Regions from separate parts of the Paenibacillus sp. OK076 genome, predicted to be linked through region 1. Evidence: predicted binding sites of a transcription regulator. Region 1 holds the regulator's gene; the other holds the start of a gene.
The links. The regulator LexA, encoded in region 1, represses DNA repair genes until DNA is damaged. The targets are predictions, from matches to a motif close to CGAACATATGTTCG.
Positions count from the first base shown of each region.

Region 2: BMY78_RS12310 (SPL family radical SAM protein) is a predicted target of LexA. The motif match lies at 8,562-8,575, and genes of this name have one in related genera.

Region 1 covers NZ_FOCH01000001.1:3,341,397-3,353,328, forward strand. Annotated here, with positions in the region: gene BMY78_RS14695 (ABC transporter substrate-binding protein) at 1-190, opposite strand, end outside; gene BMY78_RS14700 (carbohydrate ABC transporter permease) at 268-1,137, opposite strand; gene BMY78_RS14705 (ABC transporter permease) at 1,150-2,079, opposite strand; gene BMY78_RS14710 (HAD family hydrolase) at 2,649-3,455, opposite strand; gene BMY78_RS14715 (hypothetical protein) at 3,483-3,995, opposite strand; gene BMY78_RS14720 (DUF896 domain-containing protein) at 4,122-4,331, opposite strand; gene BMY78_RS14725 (LysM peptidoglycan-binding domain-containing protein) at 4,428-4,805, opposite strand; gene lexA (transcriptional repressor LexA) at 5,112-5,738, shown strand; gene BMY78_RS14735 (aldehyde dehydrogenase) at 5,849-7,150, opposite strand; gene BMY78_RS14740 (CatB-related O-acetyltransferase) at 7,709-8,368, shown strand; gene BMY78_RS14745 (YolD-like family protein) at 8,793-9,128, opposite strand; gene BMY78_RS14750 (hypothetical protein) at 9,142-9,399, opposite strand; gene BMY78_RS14755 (hypothetical protein) at 9,750-10,037, opposite strand; gene BMY78_RS14760 (SOS response-associated peptidase) at 10,305-10,976, shown strand; gene BMY78_RS14765 (hypothetical protein) at 11,089-11,517, opposite strand; gene BMY78_RS14770 (hypothetical protein) at 11,541-11,932, opposite strand, start outside.
Region 2 covers NZ_FOCH01000001.1:2,779,948-2,791,879, forward strand. Annotated here, with positions in the region: gene BMY78_RS12265 (TetR/AcrR family transcriptional regulator) at 194-1,075, opposite strand; gene BMY78_RS12270 (isochorismatase family protein) at 1,206-1,784, shown strand; gene BMY78_RS12275 (ester cyclase) at 2,417-2,836, opposite strand; gene BMY78_RS12280 (zinc-binding alcohol dehydrogenase family protein) at 2,857-3,831, opposite strand; gene BMY78_RS12285 (ABC transporter permease) at 3,835-4,461, opposite strand; gene BMY78_RS12290 (ABC transporter ATP-binding protein) at 4,458-5,276, opposite strand; gene BMY78_RS12295 (glycine betaine ABC transporter substrate-binding protein) at 5,242-6,147, opposite strand; gene BMY78_RS12300 (ABC transporter permease) at 6,159-6,815, opposite strand; gene BMY78_RS12305 (winged helix-turn-helix transcriptional regulator) at 6,953-7,309, shown strand; gene BMY78_RS12310 (SPL family radical SAM protein) at 7,538-8,371, opposite strand; gene BMY78_RS12315 (transcription initiation factor TFIIIB) at 9,058-9,255, opposite strand; gene BMY78_RS12320 (hypothetical protein) at 9,569-9,811, opposite strand; gene BMY78_RS12325 (L-threonine 3-dehydrogenase) at 10,228-11,187, opposite strand; gene BMY78_RS12330 (glycine C-acetyltransferase) at 11,225-11,932, opposite strand, start outside.

The sequences.
Region 1 (11,932 bases):
TGTACAGAATAGATAGATTAAACGGTTCAGTGGCTTTAAAGGTCTGCCCTACACCATAGGATTCCATGGCTCCCTTGGATTCTGGTTCGACTTTGTCTCCACCAGCTCCGCTGCTACATGCTGCCAGAACGACACTCATCATTGTTGCCAATACCATCTTGCCTACCAGCTTACGTGGTCTCTGTTTCATTCAATTCTCCCCCTGCATGTGGTTTAGATTGGCCTTACAATCAAGATGTTGAACTATATCGTTTTAGGATTACTGTTTTACTGTTTAACAGATCCCAACATGATACCGGTTACAAAATATCTTTGGACGAAAGGATAGATGGTCAGAATAGGAAGAATGGTAAGTACCATGGTCACCGACTTAATATTCGCAGCGATTTGAGTCAAATTATCTGCAGATGCTCCCGCGGAAGCCCCACCAGTCGCGCCGGCGATCATATTACGCAAGTAGATTGTTACTGGGAACAGTTCCTTTTTGTCGAGATACAGAAATGCGGGAAACCATGAATTCCAGTGTCCTACAGCGTAAAACAGAACCATCGTTGCCATGACAGCTTTACTCAGCGGTAGAATGATCCGCAACAAAATGCCGTACGTATTCAAACCGTCGATTGCTGCCGCTTCCTCAAGCTCCTCAGGCATGTTTTCGAAAAATGATTTCATAATTAACATGTTATAAATGCTGATTGCACCAGGCACAACCAAAGCCCACATCGTATTATTGAAACCTAGAGAGTTAATCAGGACATAGTTAGGAATCAAGCCGCCACTGAAAAACATCGTGAAAACTGCAAACATCGTCAAAAACTTTCGTCCCATTAATCTTTTCTTGGATAAGGCATAAGCGAAAATCGTCGTCATGAACATGGAAATTAAAGTACCTACAACCGTATATATAATTGTGTTTTTATAGTTGGTCCAGAACATGCTGTCACGAGAGATCGTCTTGTAGGTTTCAACATTAAATCCTCTTGGGATAATGCTCACCTTGCCTGAATTAATATAAGCCTCGCTACTGAAAGATTGGGCCACAACATTCAGAAACGGATAGAGCGTGATGAACACCACAAGCAGCAAAAAGATGGCATTGAACACTTTAAATACTTTGTATGATTTTGACTCCAGCATATTGCTCCTCCTTTACCACAAGCTTCGTTGTGTCAGTCTGCGTGAAATTGCATTAACCGAGAATACCAGGATCAGCCCAATAATGGATTCGAACAACCCAATGGCGGTAGCATAGCTGAAATTGCTCGACTGCAAACCTACCCGGTACAGATAAGTAGAAATCACGTCAGATGTCTCGTAGATCAGCGGATTGTAAAGGAGTAAGATTTTCTCAAATCCAACCGCAAGGAAATTACCCATGTTCAAAATCAGCAATGTAACAATCGTTGGGAGAATACCGGGTATGGTTATATGGAGGGTTTGCTTCCAACGGTTTGCACCATCGATCCGCGCAGCCTCATACAAAGAATCATCAATGGTTGTCAACGCAGCCAAATATAGAATGGCTCCCCACCCCATACCTTGCCAAACCTCAGAGGTGATATAGATTGTTCTGAACCATTCCGCTCGCTGCATGAAAGGAATGCTGTCTCCGGTAAAAAATGATACCATTCCGTTAATTGAGCCATTAACTGCCGTTAATTGCAGAATCATTCCGGCAACGATGACGATGGACAAGAAGTGCGGAAGATACGATGCGGTCTGCACAAACTTTTTGAAGCGTTTGCTTTTCACCTCATTCAGCAGCAATGCAAAAATGATCGGAACTGGGAAGGTGAAAAGTAACGCAAGTCCACCGAGCATAAGTGTGTTTCCAAATACTTTCCAAAAGGTTGGATCTTGAATGAACATCTGAAAATACCTGAATCCAACCCATGTCTCTCCAAAAATACTGCCTCCCGGTACAAATCGTCTAAAGGCGATTACATTACCAAGCATTGGCCCGTATTTGAAAATAATAAGATAGATAATTGGAAGAATTAACAGCGAGTACAGCTGCCAATCTTTGCGAAGCAGAGCTGCAGCCGTTCTTAACCTGCTTTCTTTTCGTAAAGATGTCATCGTTAGTGTAGTTTTAGCGGTTTCCGACTCCATATGTTATTTCACTCCGATCCTTAGCTTGATAAACTAAAAGCGTTTTCGGCAAGTCTTATCATATCTTCCTTTTGTAGAAGACAAGTATTTAGATGAACTTCACCCCCACTACAAAATCAATAATGTAAGCGGTATCAATTCTGGCAATCACTAGAGATACATATCGGTTAAGATGCTTACCATCATTTTGTTACTAACCACTACCTGTTGTTTTTACTGAATTAAGTGGCTTTCTTTAATTATTTAAAGCGCTTACAATAGAAAGCAAAATTAGAGCGAATAACTCCTGTTTCACTTCATTCGAGTAAGTCAACAGATATCCGCTGCATTTCTTCGCATACTAGTTGTACTAGTATGTTAGTTATATTCTAAATCAGCAGTTCTATAATATCAATAACTTTTAATAAAAAATTTTATATTTCGTAATTACGGTTCAGTTCAAGCTGTCCCAAAACAAAAAAACATTGTTAGGTTTTATGGATAAAATACATCTCATAAAACCTAACAATGTTTGAGCAGTACAAGAAAAAAACGATTTATGATGCACTAATTGAGAATTCAGCAATGATTCGTTCCAATTCGGATAAATGCTTGATTTGATGGTCAGGCACATACGATTCGGTATTCTCTTTGTTCTCACGGTTAATCCAAACAGATTGAATACCTGCAGACAACGCTCCACGAATATCAGTCGTAAGCTTATCTCCAACCATTAAACTCTCCTCAGGTTGCACTCCCAGCTTACTCAATGCGTGCTCGAAGATCGAAGGATCAGGTTTTCCTTTACCGAATGTACCCGAGATAATAATTTCGTCAAAAAAAGGAGCCAATTCAGGAACGCCATCAAGCTTCTCTTGTTGTAAAGCAGGACAGCCGTTGGTTAAAAGCAAAAGCTTGAACTTCCCTTGTAGATGACTCAACGTTTCCATCGTTTCTTCATAGACATGGGGTCTTGATCTCCGCTCTGCCCCAAATTGTGAGGCGAGTTGTTCCGCCAGATCTTCACGATCAACACCCAGCTTTAACAAGCCACGACGCCATGACTCTTTACGATATGCAGGTGCAAGCTGCTCCAACTGGCGAAATTCCGGCTGATCCCCACCCGTGAAGTTAGCCCAAAGACCTTCAAACGGGTTAATCCCAATCATTTTGGTAAACGAAAAAGTTTCATAAGACTCATACAGATTACGTGCCTCATTACGAACAGCTTCTTCAAGTTCTTCGGGTTTAACACCAGTCTCTTGAGCAGCGATCAGGCAAGTCTCATGAAAGGCTTCTCGAACACTGCGCTCATCCCACAGCAAAGTATCATCCAGGTCGAACAAAATCGCTTTTAACGCCATTTCGGTCATCTTCCCCTTTATGCAAAATTACTTTTTCTCGTATGTTTCCACGGTGATTTGATGTGCTTTGGCGAATTTCAGAAGACGCTCAGTGATTGCATCGGTATCATAACGATTGAGTAGTTTGGTAAATACCCATCTCTTACCTCGTGCATTATGCTCAATCACAACCGTGCCTGGCTCAAATCTGAATTTCACGATATCGTCGACTCCAATTGAACGCTCACGGTTCCCTTTTGTCGTCAAAATCCGGTTACTTCCTATTTTGACATAAGGACGACGGAGCATGAAGATGACTGCCAAAAATACATACAGCAACATGGTCACCCAGTCCCAGGTGGTCATCGGAGCTTTGACAAGAAATGTACTCATAAAGAGGTACAGGAATGCTAGTCCGATCAGAAAAATAGGAAACAGAAGGCTGCGTCCTTTAAATACTTCCTCACCTGGTGTGCCTGAAATCGGTTGACCGCTTTTTTTACGTTGCTGATTCAACTGCTTAGAATTTTTCCGAACCGTTCTCTCGAACGAACGCGACATGAGAATCCCCCTTAGATGTTCTTTGTATCGGCTTACATAACAGTAAACCAACATTTCCCCCTATAATTTGCAACCTCTAGATAACAGGAAGAAACCTAAATATCATAATGATATCATTAGGTTTCCTTAATGTTTGAGTTTGCCTTGGTGGCCTTGATCGTTCTCATCATCTACGATTTCAATCGAATCCAGTTGTTGTCTGAAATTGCTTCGAATGTTATTCAAATAGATTTCTCTAAGCTTGGCACGTTCAGCGAGCTCTTCCTCTGTCAATCCAGTAGATTTTTGCTTGCGAGCCAATTCATTAATACGTGCTACCAGACTATCTATATCCAAGCTTGTCCCCTCCAAAAATACAAAGTCATATTAACTTTGACATGATAAGGGCAGCTTGTCAAGCTGACACGCATTAATGCGTGTGAATATGCAGTTTTATTGTGTGAATTGAGGCAGTATTAAGACTTGCCCCACTTGTATTGAAGTTGATCCAAGTTGATTGACTTTCTTAATTGCTTCTATATATATACGTGTATCCATTGTTTCCGGTTTGTGATTCAATGATATACTCCATAGTGTATCTCCTTGTGAAACTGCTATCTTCCCGCCAGGCAACAGATCATTTTCATTACCAGCAAACACTGTCAATACTGTACTGCATCCAACCAGTATAATTAAGCTTACGATTATTAATTTCAAGACCCATGTTGGGACGTTACCTTTTGCAAAAACCTTCTTAAAATTCCTTATGTTCGTTTCAACCACTTCTGAATGCACCGGTTCGTAAATGCTTTGATAAGTAGAATATCTCATTAAATATCGACCTCCAAACGTTTGTTCCTATCCGTTGAAATCAATATAACACGAACACTTGTTTTGTACAATAACTTTTTAGAACAATTGTTCGCTTTTTTTTTGTAACATCCTACATTCCATTATCTTTCTTCTATTGTATGGGAACTGTCATTTGCAGTATTTGATTAGACTAAAAGAAATTTTTCATCTTAATTTGCAAAAAAACATTGATTTTATGGCATTTTATTTAGAACTTATGTTTGTACGAACGGAGGTTCTATGTTATAATTTTCCCAAACGTTACTAAAATGGGGTTGATACGGTATGTCGAAGATATCCAGCAGGCAACAGGCTATTCTGGAGTTTATACGCAATGAAGTCCGGTTGAAGGGGTATCCTCCTTCCGTACGCGAAATTGGTGAGGCCGTTGGGTTGGCTTCCAGCTCTACAGTACATGGACATCTGGATCGTTTGGAGAAGAAAGGTCTGATTAGACGCGACCCAACCAAACCAAGAGCCATTGAACTTCTCAGCCAGGAAGAGTCAGAGCATTCACATCAGTTTGCTCACAGCGTTGCTCGCATTCCAGTCGTGGGTAAAGTTACTGCAGGGGTTCCAATCACAGCAACAGAAAATATCGAAGATTACTTCCCTCTTCCTACGCATTATGTAGGCGATCAGAAAGTATTTATGCTTTCGGTCGTGGGTGACAGTATGGTTGAAGCAGGCATTGTTAACGGAGACTATGTTATTGTACGTCAGCAGCAAACTGCGGATAACGGCGACATCGTAGTAGCCATGACTGAAGACGATGAAGCAACGGTAAAAACGTTCTACAAAGAAAAAGATCATATTCGTCTTCAACCGGAAAATTCGACTTTTGAACCGTTGCGTTTGAAACACGTTAGCATCCTCGGCAAAGTCATTGGCCTTTTCCGTGATATTCATTAATATGTATTGATGTTGTTCAGATGTTTCACAATAAGATACTTAAAGAGGTTGTCCCGTTCCGGGACAACCTCTTTTTTCTACATATTACTTATATTATTCTACGTTAACGACTATTCGCTGCGTCTAAGAATGCTCTTATGATGAGAGAACACATCAAAACTCTGATGACCATGGTAAGAACCCATTCCACTTTCTCCTACGCCGCCGAACGGAAGATAATGTGATGTCATATGAGACAATGTGTCATTAATACAACCACCACCAAAAGAAACTTGATTCAGAACCTGATTCTGCAGATTATCATTTTGCGTGAAGAGGTATAATGCCAGTGGTTTTGGACGGCGAACAATCTCATCTAGCATCGGGTTAAGATCAGTATACTTAAACACAGGAAGGATTGGACCAAAGATCTCCTCTTGCATCACTGGGGATTTCCAATCCACTTCCCCCAGTACTGTTGGTTCAATGAGCAGCTGATCACGTTCAGATCGTCCACCAATCATTGCTTTGCCATCTTGGAGTAACACCGCTAAACGATCAAAGTTACGTGCGTTGACAATGTGCGGAAAATCAGCATTTTGCAACACATCGTCTCCAAATTTGTCCTGAATTTCTGCACCGATCAATTCCACTAATTTGTCATGTACATCCTCATGTACAAGCAAATAGTCAGGAGCGACACAGGTTTGCCCAGCATTCAGAAATTTACCACGAACAATGCGCTGAGCCGCCAGCTTCAAATCCGCATCCTGATGAACTATGACTGGGCTCTTACCCCCTAGTTCTAACGTAACTGGAGTCAAATGCTCAGCAGCTGCCTTCATAACAATGCGGCCAACACCTGTACTGCCTGTAAAGAAAATATAATCAAACTTTTCTTTCAGCAATGCTGTACTGGTCTCGACTTCTCCTTCCACAACTGCCAGGTACTCACTAGGAAATATCTCATGAATCAAATTATAAGTCAGACGTGATACGGCTGGAGTTAATTCAGACGGCTTAATAATAGCACAGTTACCCGCAGCAATGACTCCAATTAGAGGGCCGAAAGCCAGCTGGAACGGATAGTTCCATGGTGCAATAATAAGAGCAACTCCATAAGGTTCTGGATAAATTAGGCTTGTACCATCAGGTATAGCAGAATTTGTAGGCACAGGTTTTGGTGTTGCCCATTCCTCCAAGTGTTCCAATGCAAAATCCAGTTCACCCAACACAATTCGAATCTCGGAGCCATAAGCCTCTGTTTCAGATTTATTTAGATCCGCACGGAGTGCGTCAAGAATACGTTGCTGATATTTCTCAATTCCCTGTCTTAATTGCTGAAGAGCACGAATACGGTACTCTACAGACTTGGTTTGACCTGTATAAAAAAATGTCCGCTGTGCGGAAACCAGTTGCTTCTCTTGTTCCATATTAACATCTCCAATTAATTGTTCAAAATTTAATTTCTAAAAACATAAATGAATTATAACGCAATTATATGAAACTATCAACATATAGATACTGTAAAAATAGAGTAAACAATCAATATGAACTTTCGCTTCAACGATATGATCGTAATTTAATTAACCATTCTCTTTTTTATTGACTACTTTAAAACCTCAATGCTAAGATGCCAAGATCTACACTACGAATACCAGCTTTCCCTTTACCTTTTTGTTTCGGTCCCTGATCTACTACAACGTGAGATAGTAATCGTTCTCGATAGCGCACACGGTTTCTGCCTATGTTATTTCTTCCTGAATTTTCTCTTCATTAAATACACTTGATATATACTTGGAATCAGGATACTTACTGCATATGTTTACGAGAATAGGATTGACAAAAAAAGAGGTCATTGCTACAATGGCCCTCATATCTTAAGGAAGGATGATTCAGATGATTCGTCGTCTAAAAAAACTAAAGAATGTGGCTACCGCATCACGCTTCTAAGTTACTCAGAAATATAACTTAGAAGCGAGGAATTTAAAATGAATATAAACCACTTTAATCACTGGTCCGAAATTAAGTATTTAAAGGACATTGGAACCAATCCATTAATTGATGTTGGCGATTACTCCTATTACTCTGGTTATTACGATAACCATTCATCTTTTGAAGATGGATGCGTGAGATATTTATGGGGAGATGAAAAATCGAGGAGCTTATTCAACCCGATTGAGGAATTTGGTTGGCAAATAGATCGATTAATTATTGGTAATTATGTATGTATCGCAGCCGGCGTCGTTATTCTTATGGGAGGAAATAACAATCACCATGCGGAGTGGATCACGGTTTATCCGTTCGCTAATCAAATTAGCCGTTCATTCTCACCCAAGGGAGATACCATTATAGAAAGCGATGCATGGATCGGCATGAATGCCATGATTATGCCTGGTGTTACCATTGGTGAAGGTGCGATTGTTGCAGCAGGCTCAATTGTAACAAAAGATGTCGCCCCTTACACGATAGTTGGTGGAAATCCTGCAAAAGAAGTTAGAAAGCGTTTCTCAGAAGAAAAAATCATGAAGTTAAAAGAAATGCGCTGGTTTGATTGGAAAAGAGAATCAATTGAAGCAGCCACTCACTTACTTTCTAGTTCTTCTATTGATGAGTTATATGAGTACTATTTATCAGAAATTAAGGACTGAGCTCCTATATATATAAAGCTAGGTAGAATAATATTCTACCTAGCTTCTTTATATCCCCCGCCCACAAAAAGAAAAACCCCTCAGCGCTAGAGCGCCAAGGGATTCAGCTATTAGTACAACGTGATATATTAATCGCGTTCCCATTGGTGGACTTGGGTACGATTTATGTACGATGGCTTCATATTATTGTTTCTTTCATTATATAAGCGCTAAATATGGAATCCAATAGAAACAAAAGCTCGTATTCAATCATAGCTTTGCATGACTTGAGGGACGTTTGGGGGACGAGTTGGGGGATGTCCCCGAACTTCAAATGAACCGTCAGTACAGCTCCGATGGATTACAAATCATATGTCCGAAACAACCCTATATAATAGAAGGAAAAAAACTGAGCCCCTGGAGTAATCCCTTGGGGCTCTATCAATTATCGGCTTGCCGCAGTAATTTCTTCGATCTTGATCCAACTATAATCCTCATCAGCGCGTACAAGTTTAATTCTCCTGTTTGGCTTATCGATCGATGTCACAACGCCCCGCATAATCTCGTCATCAAATGGGTTAAATACAGTCAACGTAACAGAGCGGCATTCTTGGTAAGATTCCAGGATCGCTTCCTCAATGAGCTGCATTTCCTGTTCATCCAAGGCAGGCTTCCCCCGTCTCTCTTGTTCCTTCATTTCGTTTAAGTATGCTTCCCGATGTTCTGGAAGAATAATGCGAGATCCTTCAAAGATCCCGTTAGCCGTCAATTTGCTCGACACATTGCATTCCTCCTCAGTATTCAGTCCAATAGCTTAAATCATTTGGCTGCGCCGGCGACGGTGCCTTAGGAAGCTTAGGCAGCTCAGACTCTCGTTCCCAGTCTTCCAAAATAACGATACTAGCCGTATCTGACTTGTCATCCCAATGTATGTATTCCGAGGCTATAAGAGCGTCCAGGGCAGCCATGACGTCTGGCTTATGCTTACCCGTTTTAACAGTCAATTCATGGATTGTAGGCAGCCGTCGCCGCCCACCACTGTAGTTGTACAAGATCCGTAGGACCTTACGTTGATAATCTGTCAACATGTTAACCACCTCGAATTCATTATATGCGAACATTTGTTCTTTTATAAACAACAAAAAAAACCAGTCGAGCAGACCAGGTACATTTATAGTAGCACTCATAGGAGAGAGTAATAATAGCTTACACCATGTTATGTAATTTTATTCTTGAAGGCAGGTATGGAGCAGATATTGAATAAATTCATAAGTTCTTCAGACAATAGAGATGCAGGCAACAGAGTAGGTAACCAGTTTGAAGTGCATCAAGATCGTAGAATTATTTGGGATTAGCAAAAACCCGCTAACCTTAGTAGTTGGCGGGTTTTCCTTTAGTAAGTTTAGAAACCGGAATCTTGTGTAACAATTCCTGAATAATAGGCTCTTACTTGTGATGGAGTAACTTGAACGATATTCGTTCTTTGAAGAGTGCCATAATAATGATCGGCATCAGTATAAAAATAGGTTGAAGGAATATTAGCATTTGATGGGTAATCTTGATAAACGGTCACACTTTTTTGTTTGTTCATAATCGTTACATCTGAAGCTTGGCTTGCCATTACTGGCACCGATATAGACAAAAGCGCAAGAGACAAAACAGAAGCAGTTAAGATTTTTTTCAAAGCCACAAGATCATCTCCTAGTATTTTATATGTATTACACAAACAACAATACTATATTTTTACATGTATTCATGTAACATTCGTTACATAATTAGGATAATCACACACCTCCTAACCCATAACTTACCGCATCTATCCTTTATGGCAAAACGATATAATTGGATTGAGATTTTTTAATGTATTTTTCAATCTTCAGGATTACTCCATAAACCAATGTTTGATCAATTTATTGTGTGATTATATATTGCAAAGACAATACAGGAGGTGTTTTGTATGTGTGGTAGATTTACAATCACTGACCCCATTGAAGCTATATTAGACCGGTACTATGCATCTATTGCAGATGGATTTGAGTACAAGCCTAATTACAACGCTGCACCTATGCAGTACATCCCCACCATTATAGGGAGCAAAGACGGCAATAGGCTGGGCTCACTCCGATGGGGACTGGTACCCGTTTGGGCCAAGGATGACAAGATCGGTAACAAGATGATTAACGCTCGAGCTGAGACACTAAATGAAAAGCCGGCCTTTAAACGACTGATCAGCTCCAAGCGTTGTATCATCCCATGCAGCGGATTCTACGAGTGGAAGAAAGAAGGGACAGACAAACAGCCGATGCGCATACTGATGAAGGATGAAAGTATCTTTTCATTGGCTGGCCTTTATGATACCTGGGCGGATCCGGACGGCAATAAGCTCAGCACATGCACCATCATTACTACTCAGCCCAATGAACTGATGGAAGACATCCACAATCGTATGCCGGTTATCCTGCGTCCAGAGGACGAGGCGGAATGGCTTGGAAGAGATAATGATGATGTTCAGTCGTTGCTCGGTCTGTTGAAGCCGTATCAAGCATCAGAGATGCGCGCATACGAAGTACCAAAGGGAGTAGGTAACGTACGTAATAACAACGAGGATTTGATTAGAGAAGTAGGCTGAACATGCCGCAAAGCTGCAGATAAATAAGAACTGAACACGTTGCTTGATAAAAATATATATGTGAACAAAAAAAGACACTGCCAGCATTATGCCAGCAGTGTCTTTTACCGATTCAATTTTGTTGTTTTAACAGATGTTCACATAGATTAACATACATCTCTTGCATCTGAAGAGATTTCAAAAGATATGATGGGTTAACATCTGCCGGCGCTATCAACTTCACAAGAGATACGAACTCATCATATGTTGGTGGAGAATCACTCAATAGGAAATCATCAGGAACTGAAAAGAATTTATTTCTTTCCTTTATATCTTCTATCTTCTCCCTGTGAAAATGCTCCATTTGTTCGTCTCTTGCACTAGTTTGTGCTTTTAGCCTGCGGTTAAATATGTATAACACATCAGTCAAAGAACGAGTTTGCTTTTCATTAAAATCGTGATCAAGTAGGAACATGAAATATGGATGTTCATCCGAGGCAACCACTGTTCTAATGAGCTTGATTTGATATTTCAAAAGCTCAAGCTGTTCATCTACATTCATTCCATTCCCACCTTGTAAATTATTTAAAATGCAATAAACATAATAGCCTTAGCTATTACTGTCGCTGCACCTTGTGGAATACTGCATTCGAATATTAAAAATCCAATTAAGTTTTTCTCTACTACTAGTTCAGTCTCTTCTATAAAGTTCGCGATAGATAAACGATTTTCTTTCACATAATCAGCATACTCTTTTTTACCTAGATATTCTAACAAATCTTCGAGCAGTTCCCCTCCATGCTTTAGAGCAAATACAAAGGCTGATTTTTTGAATCCCATTGTCGTAACAGTGCCATCATCAACTGGTTGTGGAGTAACAACTGGCGTTTCAATCTTTGCTCTGTCAACAGGATTCGGTGTGCTAGCAAATGCGGAGATTGGAGCAATAACAAATGATAGAGCGAGTACGGAAGTCG
Region 2 (11,932 bases), 560 kb from region 1:
CAAATCGGTTGTGTTCAAGAACGTTCCTATCGAGTAGATCGAGCCCCTGCTCTATTTAAGAGCAGGATAGCTTTCATTAGAACTACCCTTTGAAGTGATTTAGCAACAATTGTTCAACCTTTTTTAAATATACAGCTATAGTTATCATCATTGGAATATTCACATTTCTCTAACTAACACCAATATTCCTTACCTATGCTAGGACGATTTGCTTTAACTGAATAACTGAACTTCTTAGTTCTTTCTCTTGTTCCAAGTAAGCACATAACGCTTGAATAACCGATCTCTTTGGCTCAGTCTGAGCAATCTCGCTATTCAACAATTGAACAATTTCTTGCAATTCCTTACGGCGTTCTGCCCCACCCTTCCAAGCCTCAATAATAGCAATCACTCTGCCGAGCAACTCTTCGGTAATCCGTTCTTTTTCACCGTTCCAGTCGTTTGAGCCTGAATGAATAAAGGTATCATATGCGCTTTGCCCGAGCAGTCCATTCGAACCTGACTTGGACATGTGGTTGACTAACGCATCCATCTTATCAACGATAAACCAAGCTGTATCCTCAACGGACAATAGATTCTCTTCGGAGATGACGCGCTGCAGATAATCTTTAATAAAAGACCGGTAAATAAAGATCAAATCCCAGAGAAAAGGCTGAATTTTAGGGCCGTAGACTTCTAAAAGCCATGATCTGTGCCACTCCATCATTCGCTCGCGAACGTGATTTCTCAATTTGCGGAATGTTTCGTACTGCGTAATTGGTAGATCAATGAAATCCACCATAATATGACGATATTCCATGAAATACTGAAAACGAAATACAATCTGATCCACTAGTCTCTCCTGAGGGCTCCCCTTTCCGATATCTTTCAAACGTTCAGCCCGATCAAAATAAGCCATTTGGCAATGGTCGAAAACCTCACACAACAAATCCTCTTTAGAAGGAAAATATTTGTAAACGGAGCCCTTTGCTATGGAACAGTCCTGGGCGATTTCCTGAATGGATGTTCCCAGGTAACCTTTTTCGTTAAACATTTTAGAAGCCGAATAAATGATATCTTGCTTCGTTACGCTCATGCTCAAGCATCCCCTCTTGACAACTTTGAACTAATAGTACAAAATTATGAACACCAAGTCAATGAATAAAAGTTCAATTTTATGAACTTACTATTAAGGATGATCAAATTGAAATTGGAGTGTGATTAACATGAAAGAGCATTTATATCAATTTTCTAAAACGGCATTAATCGTAATCGATCTGCAGAAATGGATCGGAAACCAGTACGCCCCTCATTCAGCAGAACAAGTTGTCGAACGTGCCGCTGCCATGGTTCAAACTTTCCGTGAGGTTGGTGCCTTCGTTGGACTCGTACGTGTTTCTTCGAAAGATTTCAAAGATATGCCCCATCCGCTGCTGGATCAAGAACCGCCAGCGATCAATCTAGTACCTGGATGGGATGAAATTGTGCCTGAAATTGGAGTCACTACTAACGACCATCTAATTACTAAGCGTCAGTGGGGTGCATTTTACGGGACGGATCTGGATCAGCAGTTACGCCGGAGAGGCATTACTACGATCATACTCTGCGGAATTGCTTCAGGAATTGGGGTTGATACAACTGCGCGAGAAGCATTTGCTCATGGGTATCAGGTGATTTTTGCAATAGACGCAATGACCGGATTCAGCGAGGCAGAACATGATCACGTAAGAAAAGTCATCTTTCCACGTATTGGCCGATTACGCACTACCGACGAGATTCTCGCTTGTGCAGCGCTTCAATCATAGATCCACATAAAAGAACTTAATAGATGAGAGGTCCGACAACAAGCACGCATCGGGAATGATACCTTGTTAATTTTTACGACACCCTTCTTTCTAAGTTAAAGCAAAGGCACTCATACCTTTGCTTTGCTTTGCGTTACTTATCTAATCTGTTGACACTTAGATCACTACCTAATTTTAGTTGGTCCACTATTCTTTGTAATCCATTCTAGTCTAGAGTTTAATAGTTGTTCCATGAACAGAGTTACCTTCGTCTGCTAAAAACACGGATTAGTTAAGCCATTAAATAATTTGGACGTCCGTCTATTTTCTGAAGCAGAAAGCTTTTGGCCCCTCTCTCTAGGATACTGTTCACAACAGCAGCAACAAATATGAATGGCTGTTTTGGCATATCCTTGTGCTGCAATTAACCTATCTAATCCCAGAGAAATGAGTACACCTAAAGTACCAAAAAGGTAAATGTTTAAAAATTTCATTAGCGAATGATAAAATCTCATGACACCTAATCGGTAATCGGACTATGTTCTTGTCCCTCGACAATTATTTCTTAATCAAGTCACATGATCTCAAAAAAATGCCGCTTTTATAGCGACATTTTCTGAGATCACTTCATTTATTTACAAGAGGAGATGTAATTATGCTTTTGGAATTGCCCCTATTTGTTGGAGCAAACCAAGCATATCGGGTTGACCATACTCTTCAATAATTTGATCATTAGAGATCCGATAAAAATTCATTGCATTTACTTCAATTTTCTTTCTCGTTGGTGGAAACCCGAGAAACTCTCCGTCTTGTGTGCCCTTCATGACAAAATGAGCTGCTATTAGATCCCCTTCTGCTACCAGCTCTTTAACAGTCCATTGTATATCGGAAAAACCAGATCTCATCATATGAATTATGGAGAGATAACCACTTGGACCATTCATTGGTTCTTTTTGCATAGGTACATAAAAAACAGCATCTTGAGCAATCAATTCTTCAGCAAGTTCTTTGCTTGCCGTATTAATGAAGTTCGTGAAACGATACATCAATTGTTTGTTTTCTGTAATCGTCATATTTAAACCCCTTTCTATTTTCATGTGCAAATGTCATTGGATATAACAATCTTACCGTTTGCGGTGTTACTTTCCATTAAAAGATGTGCCTTTCCAATCTCCTCGAGTGTAAAGACTCGGGCAATAGGTGGGACTATACCTTGTTTTTGAATATGCTCAAATAAAGAGATCAGTGTACTTTCTTTGATAACTTCACTGGTGAACGCTGTGAAATATATACCTGAGGGTATATCCACTAAAGGTTCAAAGGCATCAAGAGTCCATTCATCTCCTAATATTCCTGACATGCAACAAATCCCTCGTTCTGAGATGAATTGCAAGGACTCCTTTACCGTCGTTGTACCAACCAACTCTAGAACCTTGTTTACCCCATTTGGAGCAATAGCATACACCTGTTCTCTCAAATGTTCATTATCGAGCAGTGCATAGTCTGCTCCAGCTTGTTGGAGAAGTGCAAATTTCTCTTTGTCTCGAGTCGTTGATATAACTTTTGCTCCTACACTCTTAGCTAGCTGAAGTGCTGCTAAGCCTACGGAACTTGTCCCACCACGAATAAGTAGCATCTCTCCTGAAGTCAATTGAAGACATTCAAATAAGGATGCATACGCGGTATAATACATTTCTGGTATCGCTGCAAGTTCAGTCCATTTCATATCGCTAGGAATAGGATACACTTGGTCCGAAGGTATAAGTGCATATTCAGCATAACTTCCGTCAAATGCACGGCCTAACCCTCCCATTAATGAAGCGACGGTCGTTCCCTTTATAAATGTGCTATCTGAAGGATCTTCAATCTCCCCTACGCATTCGATCCCAATAATACGCGGGAATTGAACGGACGGTGAATGCCCCTGTCTAGTGAACATTTCGGAGCGATTTATTCCAAACGCCCTGATTTTTACAAGTACCCACCCAGGTTTGACTATAGGAATAGGTACTTCAGTGATCTGTAGTTCTTTTGGGGTACAGACCCTTTCCAATACAACTGCCTTCATTATTTATCTCTCCGATCTCAAATATATTCGTTTCTCAAACAGCATGAATATTGCGTTCGTCACAATGGCAAGTCCTGCTGACAATAAGCCCCCCCACAAAATCTTATCGATATTCATGGTCCGTAATCCATCATTTAATATCGTACCTAGCCCTCCTGCATTAATGAAGGCAGCGATGGTTGCCATGCTAATGGTTGTTACCGAAGCAAGTCGAAGGCCAGTAAACAGAGGCTTGATTGCCAAGGGTACCTGGACTTGAAATAAGATCTGAAATCGGCTCATACCTACCCCAGTAGCAGCTTCAATAACAGATGGTTCAACATGTTTCAAAGCTGCAATAAACTGACGTAGAAGGATATATTGGTTATAGGCAATGAGCACGGTAATGGCTGTCGTTTTCCCCAATCCGGTCACAGGGATCATGATTGCAAACAAAGCCAAGCTCGGAATGGAATACAAGATTGAAAACATGTAAATGAGTGATCTAGATACCTTATCAGAGGCCAGAGCTAAGATGGTTAAGACGATTGCAATGATCACAGAGAGCAGCATGGTCAAAATGAGAATCTCCACATGCTCCAACAATGCATTTCCCAACTTATCCGGATGCTTAATGGCATAGTCGATCATGTTAAGTTCCCCCAGAAACGTTCTTGCTCCTTCGAAGATTGAATGAGTGAGTACACAAAATCATCTGCAGGATGAGTTACAATTTCTCTCGGGGTATCGAATTGACAAACCTTACCCCGATTCATAATCATAACCCTGGTTCCCAGCTTGAATGCTTCATTAATATCGTGAGTCACGAACAAAAAGGTTTTTTTCATTCCCCCATGAATCTTTAAGAGTTCATCCTGGAGATTTAAGCGCGTAATAGCGTCCAAGGCCCCAAAGGGTTCATCCAGCAGCATAATTTTGGGATCGGTTGCTAATGCTCGCGCAAGACCGATTCTCTGTTGCTGTCCTCCGGACAATTGTGAAGGATAACGTCGTTTGAAGTTCTCTGAATCTAACCCAACCAAAGCTAACAATTCTTGTACCCGATCTTCGATTTTCTTTTTGTCCCATTTCAAAAGACGAGGAACAGTAGCAATATTTTGTTCAATATTGATGTGGGGGAACAAGCCTACTTGCTGAATAACATAGCCAATTTTTCTTCTAAGTTTTACAGGATCAACTCGAGCGATATCCTCGCCAAATATTTTAATAATCCCGTGGGAAGGATCGTTAAGCCGATTCACCATCTTCAATAAAGTTGTCTTTCCTGATCCAGAGGAGCCGAGGATTGTAATAAACTCCCCTTCACTTATCGACAAGTTCACATGATCAACTGCATATGCATTGGAATCTGAATATGTTTTGCTCACATCATGGAATTCGATTGCTGTTGGAGTCATGTTAACGCCATCCTTATTTAATGGAATCATAAAATTCTTTTGCCACATCTTCATATTCTTCTTTGTCTACGTCCACTTTTGCGTTTAGTGCGGTTACGGTGTCTGTATCCAATACCGAACTAACCTTATTGATCACTTCAGCGATGCCGGGATCCGTTGAGAGCACATTATCACGGATAACAGGCGCCAAGTTATAAGGTGGCCATACTTGTTTGTCATCTTCCAATAGGGTGAACTCGTCTTTGTTCACCAACTGACCTTCAGTGGTATATGCAGGCGCAACATCAGCCTCATTGTTTCTAAGCACTTCATATTTCAAACTGTTATCATATACTTTGGATGATTTCCAATTGAGCTTGCCATACACTTTCTCCAATGCTGGAATACCGTCAGCGCGCCGGTCAACCTCTCCTTGGGAAGCAAATCGAATCTCACCGGCATGTTTTTGCAAGTCAGTAATGGTCTTGATCCCTAATTTTTGTGATACTTCCGTTCGAATAACGAGACCCGCTCCATCATTTGCTTTTGAATAATCGAGCCATGAGATATTAAATTGCTTTTTGTACTCTTCCTTGACTTTTGTATACACTTCATCCGGATCTGTCATCAAATCCATCTGTAATACGGCTAACAACCCCGTACCTGTGTACTCTGGATACATATCGATATCGTTATTAACAATCGATGAATGAATGATGGAACCCGCAATATTAGGAACACGCTCTACTTGGTATCCCGCGTTCTCCAAAGCCAAAGCATATAGCTCCCCGACAATTAAATTCTCAGTAAAGTCTTTTGAACCAATTCGTATAGTAGATCCATGATTATTCGTTTTATTACCACATGCACTCAAAATTATGGACAAAACAAGTGTGATTGAAATGGTTAAAACCAATTTTTTCTTTATGTTCTTTTTCATTTGTGTGGACCCTACCTTTGCAAGAATTTATATCTAAACAATACACGTTCAGACAGGTCTAAAATAAATCCTATACCAATAGCCAGAATCGCTACTGAAATACCACCAATTAAAAGTAAATCCGTTCGATTGAGTCCTAAACCGGTAAAAATAATTTCTCCTAATCCACCAGCTCCAATTTTGGCAGCCAAAGTGGCGCTGGCGATAATTTCAATCGCAGCGGTTTTAATCCCTGTCAATATCAATGGTCCAGCCACTGGAAATTGGATTTTCCATCGGATTTGTCGTTCAGACATCCCTACACCTTGTGCAGATTCAAGTAAAGACAAGGACACACTTTGTAACCCGGATACTGTATTCATTAAGATAGGAGGGATTCCTAAAATAATGAGAGCAACAAGGGCGGGCCTAATTCCAGTACCCATGATAGGAAGCAACAGAAGTAAGATCGCTAGGCTGGGAACGATTCGTAATGTTTGGAATAACGAGATGATCCATTTTTCGGAACGATTGTATTTAGTTGATAAGGTACCTAATGCAATCCCGATAAGTGTAGAACCCATCAATGCCAATAAACTGATCTTTAAATGCTCTTTCCAAGAATTCAAGAACGTTAACATATGATTCGAAAAATAGTCACTCAGTTGCATCCATAAACTTTCTTGCAAACTCCCTCCTCCTTTCATTCATTTTCATTTGCTTTTCTCATCGACAGAATTATAATATAAGCAATGTATTCGTTTTGAAAGTAGGCACCTTTTTGTTATATAGGAACCTAATAGTAACTATTGGAGGCGATAATGTAGTGATTTCAAAAAAAGAGTTGCCGTTGTGTCCTGTGGCAACGACAGTTGGCTTGATAGGTAACAAGTGGAAGTTATTGGTTATGAGGGATCTTTTGAAGGGGACTCAACGATTCGGAGAACTTCGTAAAAGTATCCCGGAGATCAGTCAAAAGGTTCTCACTGAAAATTTACGTTCAATGGAAGAGGATGGAATTGTCATTCGTACGGTGTTTGCAGAAGTTCCTCCGAGAGTCGAATACAGTTTAAGTGATTTAGGAAATTCACTGAAGCCAATTATATTCTCTATGGAGACATGGGGCCTTGGATACCAGAAACTCAATGATGAACTTCCAGACGATATTCATCAGAGTGAATGAAGTCGAAGTGTTAATCCACCGTCATTTCAAAATAAAATAAGCTCCTCTATTATTCCCATGGAATCATAAACCCTGTATTTTCATCTTCAAGTTAAGTCAATGGAGGACTCATGCGTCCTCCATTGACTCGTAAGAGAAAGTTGATCTTCGAACACCAGTTTCTGCAATATTTCTATTGCATGAAGAAAAAACGGGCAAGATCCTCACAAAATGAATGGCTATATAAAATCAAAATGGATATGCGCTGTTTTTAGATACATGAATGATTTCAGATGGAAATCTTGCCTTAAAATATTTTTCCACTTTCAGATGAATGCTTTTCTCGTACCATTTGTCCCAGCCGTTCGCAGCAAATAATTTTGGCATTTTTAAACGCTCAGATCTCATCCCCATTTGACCATCACCTATCAGTAGCGTATCAATCCAAATTCGATCAGTTATACCTTGTATCATGTTAGCGAAATTAGGTGAAAAAGGTAGCACTGGGGAAATAGATACTTGTGTATATATCCCTGCATCATTTATCTTTTTCAAGGCTTTAACTCTTAAATCTATTCCAGGAGCATAGGGTGAAAAAATTCGTTTCACATCTTCGCGATCTGTCTCGATTGTCATTGAAACCAGAATCCGACATTTTTCCTTTAATTTAAGTAGTATATCAAGGTCTCTGGCAACCAGAGGGCTTCTAGTTTGAATTTGAAGTGAATCTGGTGGGTTTTTATCCATTTCTTCCAATAGGCTTCTTGTAATGTTTGCCCTCTGCTCTACAGGTTGATAAGGATCTGTGGCTGATGACATGAATATACTTATGGGTTTATTTTTGCGTCTTAGAAGAGAGACTTCCCTTACATAGTTTTCTGCTGCATTTTTCTTGACATCCACCCACAATCCCCAAGGAATATCCTTAAACTTTTGAATTGGCATTTCTCTGACGTAACAGTATTCGCAAGCAAATGCACAACCTGTATAGGGATTTAGCGAATGAGTAAAACCAATATCAAGATAACCCTTTACTTCACTTAATATTTTCTTAGACACAATGTCTTTGATTTCAATCGGCATGATGTTACCATCCCCTCAATTACTTTCGTTTAATCTCCCACTTAATCAGTTAATTGAACGATCACACTATGCATGAACCGCCTTTCTTTTTATCTTAAAATTTCTCATGCTACTTGAAAAGTAGGCACCTTTTTATTAGATAGGAACCAGAATGTAACTATTGGGTGTTAACAACAAAACAACCGTTTTAAGAACAGTTGTTTGTTGTCATTAAAGATTAAACTATTGTTTTTATAAGAATGTCCTTATTCTGAACCTGTGTCTTATCTGTGGATACAACGGCTTGGTAACTTTCCGAGGTGGTAACAATTAAAAAAGGTTCCTTCCTATTTTTTTAGATTTAGGTATTCTAAAAAATGTAAAACCGTCCCTCCAATGCTGCCTATTCAAGTTTTAACTACATGTGCTTTTTTGGGATATACATCTAATCGGGAGTAGGAACATGTTCTTGTTCAATACGGTAATCGGTACAAGTTCTTGTCCTTGGCTTGGGACACGAACTTGTACCGATAAAATAAAAAAGCCGCTAAAATAGCGACTTGAATGGGATCATGTTCTTGACCCTCGACAACAAAGACTGAATTTTTTTAAAGTTCCCTACTTTCATGCAATTATGCCCTTTAGTCTTTATTTAACTGAGCAGAGTTAGAACTTGATCTGTTGGTCCCCTTTCTTGCAGTACAATTTTATTTATTATCCTCAAATTTATGTGGCTCTTTAACAAAACTTTTTAAAATAAATCCACACGTTATACAAATTACATGAGTAACATCTGATCCTAATGTTAGCATCTTTTTCATAGGATATACCCTAGCTTCGCCGTGCGACTTGCCCTCCCCAAATTTTGTTCCTCCACATTCAGGACAACATTCTTCGTTTCTCATCCCGAACCTCCTTCAATGAAATTATCTTTTCATTGTTTCTATATAGTCCATATGTAACTTTCTATTATCAACGTAAATCCCATTTTTTTGTAAACGGCTATTAGAGCAACGTGTGAAATCGTATCATCTGAAACTATATCATCAGTAGTATGAGTCACACCTTCTTTAATACCCATTTCAATTAGACTGTCATGTAACAAAGGAACTACCTTAAAAAATGTGCTACAACCCAACCGATCGCTACTATTTCTATAGGCGTCAAGTAGTACTCCTGCAAGGTTATTCCCTTCCTTCTTCAAAATACAAAATTAACTTATAGCAGCTTGCTAAGCGGTAATAAGGCATGATGCAGATGTCCTGCCATATGGTATTGGTATTTACGAACTTCTAACGAAGATACTTCAGTGGTATAAGAGACACCCGTTAATTCCCAGAATTCTTGCCCAGCTAGTTGATAACCGTTATAACACGGATCTCCAAATTGTATCTTAGTTACATTTTCTGACGGAATTACTACGTAAGAATTATCTTTTGTTTCTTTCGAAAATGAACCCATTATATGCACACTCCTTGCTTGATTAATGAAACTATCATTTTATTCTTTTATTAATGTGGCTCAAAGGGTTCTCTTGTTTGGTAACTTTGTGTCATTGTACATCTGCATTATATCTATAAATGAACTAACAGGCAAAATAACGATTAGAAAAACGCCTATCGCAATGAGAACATGTTCTTGTCCCGCGACATAAACAGCTCCCTTTCTTTCACTTCTGTGTTTTAATTTTGCATGCCTCGGTCCGTCCTGTTGCAAACTTTATGCCGTGTTCTTTATCTTATAAGCCACAGACCACGGAAATGTCCGGGCTGGAGGGTGAAAAAGAAGCTGCAACAAAAGGTCCGGGTAACGCCAAACCTCTTGATGCAGCTTCTTTTGTATTTCAACTGGCTTTGCACAGCGAATTCATAATCACTTTAAGCCTTGCGAAGCATTTGTCTCTCGCTTAGCTGTGAAAGCATATCCTTCGTCATGGCCTTCAGGTCGTAGCGGGGAAGAAATCCCCATTCTGTTTTCGCTGCCGTCGCATCAATGGAATGCGGCCAGCTATCGGCAATCGCCTGTCTCTTCGGATCAACGTCATAATCGAGGATAAAGCCGGGAAACTCATCCCGAATCGCTGCAGCGATCGCCTCCGGATCGACGCTCATTGCGGTGACATTAAATGAATTTCGGTGCATCAACCGGGATGAATCCGCTTCCATCAATTCGATGATAGCATTCAGGGCATCCGGCATATACATCATGTCCATGTTTGTGTCCTTGGCGATATAAGATGTATACCGGCCAGCCGTCACGGCTGCGTAATAAATTTCCACGGCGTAATCCGTCGTTCCTCCGCCGGGAGGCGTCATATAAGATATCAAACCCGGGAATCGCAGCCCCCTCGTATCCAGGCCGTATTTGTGAAAATAATAATCACAAAGCAGTTCGCCGGACACTTTGTTCACACCGTACATCGTATTGGGCCGCTGGATCGTATCCTGCGGGGTATTGTCTTTCGGAGTCGAAGGCCCAAAAGATCCAATGGAGCTTGGAGTGAAAAATTGGCAGCCGAGCTCCCTGGATACTTCAAGTGCATTCATCAATCCGCCCATATTCAAATTCCAGGCAAGCAGCGGTTTCTCCTCAGCAGTAGCCGACAGCAGCGCAGCCAAATGGATGACGGTATCCACTTCGTACCGCTTGGCGATTTCGAACATCGCCTTATCATTCGTCACGTCCAGCAGCTCGAATGGCCCGGATCGGGTAATTTCGTGGGCTGATGACCTGAGATCCGTAGCAACAACGTGATCCACACCATAAATTTCACGTAATTTAACAACTAACTCAGAACCGATTTGGCCCAGTGCCCCAGTCACCAAAATCTTGTCCATAAGACATTCCTCCCGAAATATACTCCCGCGAATGCAGCTAAATCAGCTTCATTTCCTTGCCAACTTTCTCATAAACGGAGATCACCTGGTCGAGCATCTCCCTGGTATGGGCAGCTGTCGGCATGTTGCGTATTCTTCCCGTTCCTTTCGGAACCGTCGGAAACAGGATTGCCTTGGCGTAAACTCCTTCTTCATAGAGCCGTTTGCTGAACTGCTGAGTGGTTACTTCATCGCCAATGATACAAGGTGTGATTGGCGTTTCGCTTTGGCCTACATTATATCCAAGCTGGCTCAGGCCATTTTTCAAAGCATTGCCGTTCTCCCACAGCCTTTCGATCAGCTCTTTGTCATTCATCAAAATGTCGACAGAAGCACTGCAAGAAGCGATTACAGCCGGAGGTAGCGATGTCGAGAACAGAAACGGACGGCTTCTCAGCTTCAACCATTCGATCAGTTGTTTTTTACCCGCCACATAACCGCCGACAACGCCGATCGCCTTGGAAAGAGTACCAATTTGAAAGTCAATGCGGTCGGACAATCCAAAATGCTTCACGGTTCCCGCACCTGCTCCGAGAACGCCCGAACCGTGGGCATCATCCACATAAGTAATCAGATCGAATTCTTCAGCTATTTTCACGATTTCGGGCAGCTTTGCTATATCACCATCCATGGAGAAAACCCCATCGGAGATGACCATAATTTTATGGTACTGACCGGATTCCTTGGCCTCTTTTGCCTTCTGTCT